3 regions of the Paenibacillus macerans genome follow, and region 3 is predicted to be linked to each of the others. Evidence: predicted binding sites of a transcription regulator. Region 3 holds the regulator's gene; each other region holds the start of a gene.
What was found. Region 3 encodes Rex, which represses fermentation and respiration genes when NADH is low (regulators of the CRP and FNR family bind a similar motif). Its sites were predicted from a motif close to TTGTGAAATATTTCACAA; they were not measured.
Positions count from the first base shown of each region.

Region 1: DYE26_RS21245 (flavocytochrome c) is a predicted target of Rex. The motif match lies at 1,829-1,846, and genes of this name have one in related genera.
Region 2: adhE (bifunctional acetaldehyde-CoA/alcohol dehydrogenase) is a predicted target of Rex. The motif match lies at 1,368-1,385, and genes of this name have one in related genera.

Region 1 is NZ_UGSI01000001.1:4,785,402-4,788,685, reverse strand. Features, by position in the region: gene DYE26_RS33600 (hypothetical protein) at 1-3, opposite strand, end outside; gene DYE26_RS21255 (hypothetical protein) at 265-948, shown strand; gene DYE26_RS21250 (transposase) at 1,103-1,414, opposite strand; gene DYE26_RS33595 (hypothetical protein) at 1,446-1,595, shown strand; gene DYE26_RS21245 (flavocytochrome c) at 1,869-3,284, shown strand, end outside.
Region 2 is NZ_UGSI01000001.1:381,604-384,887, forward strand. Features, by position in the region: gene DYE26_RS01710 (formate/nitrite transporter family protein) at 1-130, shown strand, start outside; gene DYE26_RS01715 (Crp/Fnr family transcriptional regulator) at 479-1,195, opposite strand; gene adhE (bifunctional acetaldehyde-CoA/alcohol dehydrogenase) at 1,537-3,284, shown strand, end outside.
Region 3 is NZ_UGSI01000001.1:598,738-602,021, forward strand. Features, by position in the region: gene dinG (ATP-dependent DNA helicase DinG) at 1-1,437, shown strand, start outside; gene DYE26_RS02790 (redox-sensing transcriptional repressor Rex) at 1,450-2,106, shown strand; gene DYE26_RS02795 (amidohydrolase) at 2,096-3,284, shown strand, end outside.

The DNA.
Region 1 (3,284 bases), 4.2 Mb from region 3:
CATTTAGATACAGCGCCTCCTTTTTATTTATAATTATATACATAACATCCACTTTTAAGCCAGTACCAGGCTGTCGTGTTGGAGGCGACGGAGTATTATCATCGTGGCTTGGTGACGTATTTGAAGCGAGAGGAGTATAGTCATTACATTGTTAATCCGCTGCAATCCAAACGTCTATCACAATTTTTTCACAATAAAAGACTAAAAATATACTGGAAAATATGTATATAGTGTGGTAATGTGGTAAAAAAAGGAGGTAATAGAATGGTAAGAAAAAAAGTTACTAGTTTATGTGCCGCTCTATGTCTATCTATCGCTCTAATTTTACCGGTTGGTGCACCGGCGAGCGCAAGCGGAGCACTATCACCGGACACAATTGTAACTGAAGAGAATGTAAACCAAGTTATTGAATATCTAGGATTAGATCCTAGAAATCTAGAAAAAGCTGATGCTTTTTCAGATGATTCCGTTACTGTTACTGTCGGGGAATTGCAACAAGCCCTTAATCAATTAAAACAAGCTCCCAAAGAAGTTACATCAACAGAAAACCTTGAAGTTACACCAACAGAAAACCTTAATGAAATAGCTCCGTCTGATTTTTGTTCTGGATTAAAAATGTTATATTATACAACTAATCTTGGTGGATCGTTTGAATTATCTTATGAAGTAGCTGCAAATTACTCATGGAATAAATTTACTTCTGTAAATAATGCGACCGTTGAAGTAATAGATAACGATCAAAATCCATTAACAACTTTCACAATAGCTAGTAAAGATGTTGGAGCTAAAGTTACTAGTGACGGCGAAAAAGTTGAATTGAAAGCTAAGGTTGAAGTAGATTCGTGGATATCAATTGGAAACATGGGACTTATTAAGGTAACGACAACAACAGTTAGAACAACAAAGGAATGGAATACTATACAAGCAGGAATTCCAGGTTGCATTTAGTAGAATATCTAGCCTTTCTTTGAATCATGTCTTCATCTTAGATCTCATATTTTTTTGTAACCCTCAGCGAGCAGCGCTAATACCGTTGCTCGACTTTTATTTTTGGAGACAGAGGTAAAATGGTTGTTTTGTTGTATGGGACACTTAGATATTTTTAGACTATATAAACCGCAACTAAGATCAAAAACCTGACAAGTAGACGATCGATCGTTTCCATTGGATTCTTATTGATTCGCTTCATAAATTGAGACACATGAAGTTTAATTTTATAGAACTTTTCAAAAAAGAAGTTGTTAACTACATCGGCTTTGAGACATAACCATAGCCCTTCGACCGGATCGAGGTTTGGGCTGTAAGGCGGTAAAAAGACCACCTGCAGACGAGCATGTTTACCGTACGTCGGCACTTTGCTTGTTTGCCACGCGGAAACCAGTTGTATTTGTAGTGCCTGATAGGAACGAATCATCTATTCATCTTCAAAAAGAAAGACCGAGCTTTTGATCGTTCTGCCAATAACCGCTGATGGTTTGACGAACACGACCGAGTGGATCGTCGATTTCAGTAAACGAGAGTCCTTCCTGGGGATGCTGCAGGGCATCACCGAAACGTGGGATCGTTTGGAAGAGCACTTGAGTGAAGTGAAATAAGAAGATACAAGAAACAGCCGCACGGACTGGAGAGCCGGCGGCTGTTTCGTTGGGGAGCTTTGGCTTTACCCGGTTTGCCCGTTAGCGGTGGAATGGGGGCAAGGGGCAATCGGGGCGGTCCCTTAACCCTCCCTATGTGAGAAATAACATGGAACTACATGGAAATGAAAGCGCATAATATTAAATGTAAGCGAATTTGTTTCGGCAATTTTCGCGAATTTTTTTCACTTATATTGTGAAAATTTGCACAAATGCAGAAGAGGAGCAGATAACATGAGACATCCAAGTTGCAGGTATGTAAGAACGGGATTTTTGGCGGCACTGGTATTTATTCTAATTATAGGTGTAATCGGATGCAGCGGCAGTAATAAGGAAGCAGCGCCTGATGCGGCGGAGCCCCAAGGGATTTACACGCCGGGGACCTATACGGGGGAAGCGCAAGGCCTACATAGCGTTATTAAAGTGGAGGTAACGGTGGATGCCAACACCATTCAAGCGGTGAAGGTGCTGGAGCAGAAGGACACGGAGGGAGTAAGCGATGCCGTATTTGAGACCATTCCCCAGAAGGTAGTGGAGGGGCAGAGTCTGAAGGTAGATATCGTATCGGGGGCATCCGTATCCAGCAACGGTCTGATTGACGCGATCGCGGCCGCTTTGGCCAAGGCCGGGGCCGACATCGACGCATTGAAGAGCAAAGAACCGCTGAAGGCGGCCGCCAAAGAAGCGATTACCAAGGAAACCGAAGTCGTGGTTGTCGGCGGGGGCGGAGCGGGTCTGGCCGCTGCGGTATCGGCCGCTGAGAACGGGGCAAAGGTGATTTTGATCGAAAAATCGCCTGCGCTTGGCGGGAACACGATTCGTTCGGGAGGCGAGTTCAATTCCTATGACCCGGCTAGACAGCCGAAAGTGGCCATGACGAAAGCGCTGAGCAATGAGTTGAAAGAGATTCTGACCTACGATGAAAAAGAATTCGGCGATTACGCCGATACACTCAAGACGCTCAAGGAACAGATCAAGGAATACTTCGCCAAAGGGGACACCACCAAGCTGTTTGATTCGCCTGAACTGCATATGATTCACACCTATATCGGCGGGAAGCGAACCGATCTTGACGGGAAAGAAATCTCCGGCAAGTTTGAACTGGTCAAGACGCTGGCGACCAACAGCTACGGCACGATCCAATGGCTGGAGAGCCACGGAGCTAAGTTCCAGGATGGGATCGGTACCGTTCTTGGCGCCTTGTGGCCCAGAACCCACCATAATACCGAACCGCTGGGAACCGGGTATATTAACGCGATGGAAAAAAGCGCAAAAGAGCTTGGCGCAGAAATTATGCTGAACACGAAAGCCACCAAGCTGATCGTTGAGAATGGCAGAATTGTGGGCGTGACCGCCGAGCAGTCTGACGGCACTCCGGTCACCTTGAAGGCTTCCAAGGGTGTGGTCATGGCCACCGGCGGTTTCGGAGCCAACCCTGAAATGGTCGTTGAATACAATAACTATTGGCCTGCTCTGGATGCAAACATCAAAACAACCAACACGACGAATGCTACCGGCGACGGGATTGTGATGGGTAAGGAAGTCGGGGCGAATCTGTGGGGCATGGGCTTTATCCAACTGATGCCGAGCGGTCAACCGGGAACGGGCGCTTTGTCCGGCGGCGTATGGGGCAGCGCGGAAACGCAAATT
Region 2 (3,284 bases), 220 kb from region 3:
GTTTCACAATATGATTCCGGTGACGCTGGGCAATATTATCGGCGGCGGGGTATTTGTGGGCATGGCGTATTGGTTCATATCCCCGGTGCGCAAAAAGGCGAAACAAGCGGAAGATGGAAAGGCAGCATAAAAACGGCTCATCCCGAGCCGTTTTTTTCATTATATTTATCAAAATATTTATCAAATTTCCGGCGGGACAGAGGCCGCTAAGACTAACGGACCCATATGACGAAATTTCCCTCGAAGCGGCTCGGGTGAGCTGCTTTAGAGCGAACTAGAGTCGTATGGGTCCGTTGCTGGGGCTGGGAAATACCCCGGAAAGGGGTAGGGGCTCGAAATAGAACTGAAGAGGGAATGGGTATGGGGGCATACCCATTCCCTCCCGCGCGTCCAACGTATAGGTTTAAAACCGTCCCGGTCATTTCGGGGCAGTTCCGCAAAGAAAGGCAGGCACATATAGACGGACGCAAGCGGCATGTCAGATCCGGCAAATTTCGTTCGGGCACAGCTCGCAGTGGCAAATATCCTGCAGCATGACCATATCCTTAATGACGATCATGCCGTTTTCGTATTCGAGCGCATCCTTTTTGCGCAGGTCGCTGAGCATCCGGTTAACGCTTTCGCGCGTAGCCCCGATCATATTGGACAAGTCGGTATGGGTGATTTTTTTGTTGATCAGAATCGTGTCCCCATGCTGCTCGCCATACGTGTTGCTCAGGCGGATCAGCGTCGAGCAAAGGGCCCCCGGCTTGCCGTACATCATCAAATCGCGGAACTTCGTCTGCGTCAGGCGATGGTGGATGCCCATCCATTTCATGAAGTCGATCGCAAAATCGCAGTGCTGGCAAATCATAATTTCAAGGTCTTTCTGATCGATTACGCCGATTTCGCAATCCTCAATCACCTCGGCCGTGAAGCTGTGCTTGGTGCTGAAGAACGGATCGGCCTGGCCGACCATATCGCCGCGTCCGTACATATACAGAATGAGTTCTTTACCCTCGTCGGTCGATTTGGTCAGTTTGACGCGTCCGCGTTTGATGTAAAACAGTTTATCGGAAAAATCACCTTCCCAGAACAAATGCGTCCCCTCGGGATATGCTTTATCTTTCATTGTAACGAGAAGGCGGTTGAAGTTTTGTTCTGTGAAGCAGCTCGTGTTACCGCGGGGCAGGGTGGCGTTTACGATTTCACTCATCATGGATTTCCCCTTTATATTCCTGATTTTTATGAAATTTTTAATTAATTATATAACGATTATTGCAAAATTTGGGGGCTCGGAAGGCCGAAAAAGTGTCGAAATTCTAACATTGTGACTAAATTCACGAAATTTGTTTGCTAAATGAAATAATTTCAGAACTTTTTCAATTTTGTGAAAAAATTCACTATACAAAATCAAATTCCTATGCTATGATCAAAACATAAAGAGAAGCAATACATCTTTTAAGGATGAACTTGCAAGTGAAAAATTTCACGAACTTATGATTTGTCTATCTACACTGCAGGTTGGTCCTTACAGAACTTAGGAGGATGAGAGAAATGGCCGTAAAGAATGAAGCGACAACAAAAGCCCAGCCCACCCCGGAAGCTTACATCCAAACCTTGATTGACAAAGCGAAAAAGGCTTCCGAAGCGTTCATGAGCATGACGCAGGAGCAGATCGACGCAATCGTGCAGGCGATGGCCCTGGCGGGGCTCGACAAGCACATGCATTTGGCGAAAATGGCGGTGGAAGAAACAGGGCGCGGGGTCTACGAGGACAAAATCATTAAAAACATGTTCGCCACGGAGTACATTTACCACAGCATCAAGTACGACAAAACGGTAGGCGTTATCGAGGACAACGATTTTGACAGCTTCCAAAAAATCGCCGAGCCTGTCGGCATCATCATGGGGATTACTCCGGTGACGAACCCGACGTCGACCACGATTTTTAAATCGCTGATTGCGATAAAAACACGCAACCCGATCATCTTCGGCTTCCATCCGTCCGCTCAGAACTGCAGCGCGGAAGCCGCTAAAATATTACTGGAGGCCGCAGTGAAGCACGGGGCGCCCGCCGACTGCATCCAGTGGATCGAAAATCCGTCCATGGACCGCACGAACGCTTTGATGAACCATCCGGATGTGGCCTGCATTCTCGCTACCGGCGGTTCCGCGATGGTAAAAGCGGCTTACAGCTGCGGCAAACCGGCCCTTGGCGTCGGCCCCGGCAACGTGCCTTGCTTCATTGAGAAGAGCGCGAATCTCGATCAGGCCGTCAACGATCTGATTCTTTCCAAAACTTTCGACAACGGCATGATCTGCGCATCCGAGCAAGCGGTCATCATTGAAGAACCGATATTCGATCAGGTGAAAAAGAAAATGATCGCGAACGGCTGCTATTTCGTGAACAAAGATGAAGCGGCAAAACTGACGGCGGGCGCGATCATCGCCGACAAATGCGCGGTGAACCCGGCGATTGTTGGACAACCGGCCACGAAGATCGCGGAAATGTGCGGCATCGACGTGCCGGCCGGAACGAAAATTCTCGTCGCCGAAATCGAAGGCGTCGGACCGAAATTCCCGCTTTCTGCGGAGAAGCTTAGCCCGGTGCTCGCTTGCTATAAAGTGAAAAACGCCGAGCAGGGCATCGAACGCGCGTTGGAAGTCGTGCAGTTCGGCGGCATGGGCCACTCTTCGGTCATTCATTCGAACAACCAGGAAGTTATCCAGAAGTTCTCGGACCGGATGCCGACCTGCCGGATTTTGGTGAACCAGCCTTCCTCGCAAGGCGGCATCGGCGACATTTACAACTCGAACCTGCCTTCGCTGACGCTGGGCTGCGGGTCTTACGGACGCAACTCGACTTCGTCGAACGTCACGGCCGTCAATCTGATCAACGTGAAAAGGGTGAACCGTCGTACCGTGAATATGCAGTGGTTTAAAGTGCCGAGCAAAATTTATTTCGAGAAGAATTCGACGCAATATTTGGCGAAAATGCCGGACATCTCCCGCGTCATGATCGTCACCGACCCGATGATGGTGAAGCTGGGTTACGTGGAAAGAGTCGAGCATTATCTCCGCCAACGCCAAACGCCGGTGGCGATCGAAGTGTTCGCGGACGTTGAACCGGATCCTTCGACCACGACGGTGGAACGCGGTACGGAGATGATGGCGAAGTTCCAGCCGGACTGCATTATCGCTCTCGGCGGCGGGTCGGCGATGGACGCAGCGAAAGGGATGTGGCTGTTCTACGAATACCCGGATGAAGATTTCTTTAACCTTAAACAAAAATTCATGGATAT
Region 3 (3,284 bases):
GGCATTCATATGAAGTATTTTACTGTCATTCATACGCTCACCCGGCTGTTTAAAGACAGCAAGACCGGCCAGCTGCCAAATCTCCGCATCGCTTTGCAGGCGGCGGGGGGCGAAAAAACGGGCGAATGGTGCCAGGTCATCGACGAAATGTACCCGACGCTGATCGATGTGAAGGAAAGCTGGGACAAGCTCAGCGAGCTGCTGTTTGCCCTGATGCCGGAACGGAGCGACGCCGCGCCCGGCGATCCGGGCCAATTCGTTTACCGCCTGCTTCCGCTAAAGAAACCGAAAGAATGGGATAAGCTGCTGGCGCTGGAGAACCAGATCTATGTCTCGCTAGGGGACGTGCTCCGCAAAGGCGACCGGATGCTGGCGCAAATCCGGGAAGAGCAGGAGGATTACGGTTCCGAAAGCCTCCTGACCGACATCAACGGGTTATTCAAGGATTTGGCCAACGAGCGGGAGGCCCTGCGTTTCTTCATGAAGCTGGAGAACGAGGAGACGGTGTACTGGATGGAAGCGAACGGGAATTTCCGCAGCCGCTCCCTGCAGATGTATGCCGTTCCGATCGACGTTAGCGCGCAATTGAAGGAATACTTTTTCGACAGAAAAAAAAGCGTGGTGATGACCTCGGCGACGCTGTCGGTCGACAAGTCGTTCCAGTATATGATCGAACAGCTGGGACTGACGGAAGCGGCCGGGGAAGGACGGCTGAACACGGCGATGCTGCCGTCGCCGTTTGATTACCGCAGCCAGGCGCTGCTCGTCATCCCGCGCGATTTTCCGAGCGTAAAGGGGAGCGTGGGCGACGACCATTTCGTCAGCACGCTGGTGCGTTCGCTCGCCGATACCGCGGTTGCGACGCAAGGCCGCATGCTGGTGCTGTTCACATCGTACCGGATGCTGCGGCAGGTTTACGAGCCGTTGAAGGAGCTATTGTCGGCGCAAGGAATCACGGTCATCGGCCAGGGGATGGACAGCGGCAGCCGCAGCAAGCTGACCCGGCGCTTTCAGGGCCAGGCGGCGTCCGTGCTGCTGGGGACGAGCAGCTTCTGGGAAGGCGTGGACATTCCGGGCGAAGCGTTGACGAGCCTGGCGATCGTCCGCCTGCCCTTCCAGCCCCCCAACCATCCGCTGGTGGAAGCGAAAAGCGAACGGCTGCAGAAGGAGAAGAAAAATCCTTTCATGAAACTGTCCGTGCCCCAGGCGGTCATCCGCTTCAAGCAGGGATTCGGCAGGCTCGTCCGCTCCTCGCAGGACCGGGGGATCGTGGTTGTTTACGATACCCGCATCTTGGAGTCTTACTACGGGAAATACTTTTTATATTCACTGCCCGGGCCGAAGATGGAGCATATGCCGCTCACTCAGATGGTTCCGCGCATATCGGAATGGTTAAATCCGGGAGACGAAAACGTCTCTAAGTCCGCGTCAGAATAGGGGGATAAACGTATGAAATCCGAAAAAATTTCCGATGCCGTCGTCCGCCGGCTGCCGGTGTATTTGCGGTTCCTCAACGAGCTGAGCCGGCGCGAAGTGCCTACGGTGTCCTCGCAGGAGCTCGGCCAGAAGCTGGACCTCAACCCGGCCCAGATCCGCAAGGATCTGGCCTACTTCGGCGATTTCGGGCGAAAGGGCATCGGCTACGATGTCGCGTATTTGATCGAGAAAATCCAGCAAATCCTCAACTTGGACCAGCAGATCAACGTTGCGCTGGTCGGCGCCGGTAATTTGGGGCAGGCGCTTTCGAATTACAACGCTTATTTGAAAGACAACATGAAAATCGTGGCGGTGTTCGACGCCTCTCCGGCCAAGATCGGCACGCAAATCAACAACATCACGATCCAGCCGATCGAAGACCTGACGGAAACGGTGCGGGAGAAAAATGTCCGGATCGGGATCATTACCGTCCCGGATTACGAAGCGCAGCGCGTGGCGGATCAATTGGTGGCGGCGGGAATCGGGGCCATTCTGAACTTCGCTCCGACGATTTTGAAGGTGCCGCCGGAAGTCCGCATCCATGCCGCCGATTTCACGACCGATTTGCTCAGTCTGGCTTATTATTTGAATGATGGAAACGGAAAGGAACAACCTGCCCATGAGTCGTAAATGGTTAATCAAGAACGGAACCTTTGTCGTGTTCGAACAAGATCGTTCCATTGTACAGGGCTATATGCTCGTTGAGGGCGATACGATTTCCTATATCGGCGAGCAGCTTCCTGAAGGGGCGGAAGACGCGGAAACCTTCGACGGAAAAGGGCTGCTGTTCATGCCGGGGCTGATCAACACGCACGGCCACGCGGCGATGTCGCTGCTGCGCGGATACGGCGACGACATGGTGCTGCAGACCTGGCTTCAGGAAAAAATGTGGCCGATGGAAGCCAAGTTCACCGCCGGCGATGTGTACGCTGGGACGGCGTTGTCCGTGCTGGAGATGCTGAAAGGCGGAACGACCACGTTCCTGGACATGTACGACCATATGGATGAAGTGGCCAAAGTGGTTCAGCAGTCGGGCATCCGCGCCGTGCTGATGCGCGGCGTCATCGGGTTGTGCCCGCCGGACGTGCAGCAGCAGAAGCTGAACGAAGCGATCGCGTTTGCGAAAAATTGGCACGGTCAGGCGGACGGCCGAATCACGGCGATGATTTCGCCGCACGGGCCGTACACCTGTCCGCCGGAATTTTTCGAGAAATTCGTGCAAGCGGCTAATGATCTGGATCTGCCGATGCATACGCATATGTCGGAGACGCGGGCGGAAGTGGAGCAAAACGTGAACGATTACGGGGTCAGACCCGTTCAGCATTTGCTGAACCTCGGGATGTTCTCCCGTCCGTCGCTGCTTGCTCACGCCGTGCATTTGACCGATGAGGAGATCGATATTTTGGCGGCCCATAACGTGGCGGTGTCGCACAATCCCGGCAGCAACCTGAAGCTGGCCAGCGGCGTGGCGCGGGTGCCGGCACTGCTTGGCAAAGGCGTGGTCGTTTCGCTTGGAACGGACGGCGCCGCCAGCAACAACAACCTCGATATGCTCGAGGAGGTCCGCCTCGCCGCGTTGATCCACAAAGGCGTTTCCGGCGATCCTACCGCCGTTCCGGCGCTGGAAGCCCTCAAAATGGGCACGGAATACGGGGCGAAGTCGGTGTTCTTGGCGAATACGGGGAAACTCGCGGCCGGCATGAAGGCGGATTTTATCGCGCTGAATACGGAACAGGCCCATTTCCTGCCGAAGACGGATTACGTTTCCCATGTCGTCTATTCGGCCGGCTCCAAAGATGTAGAGCATG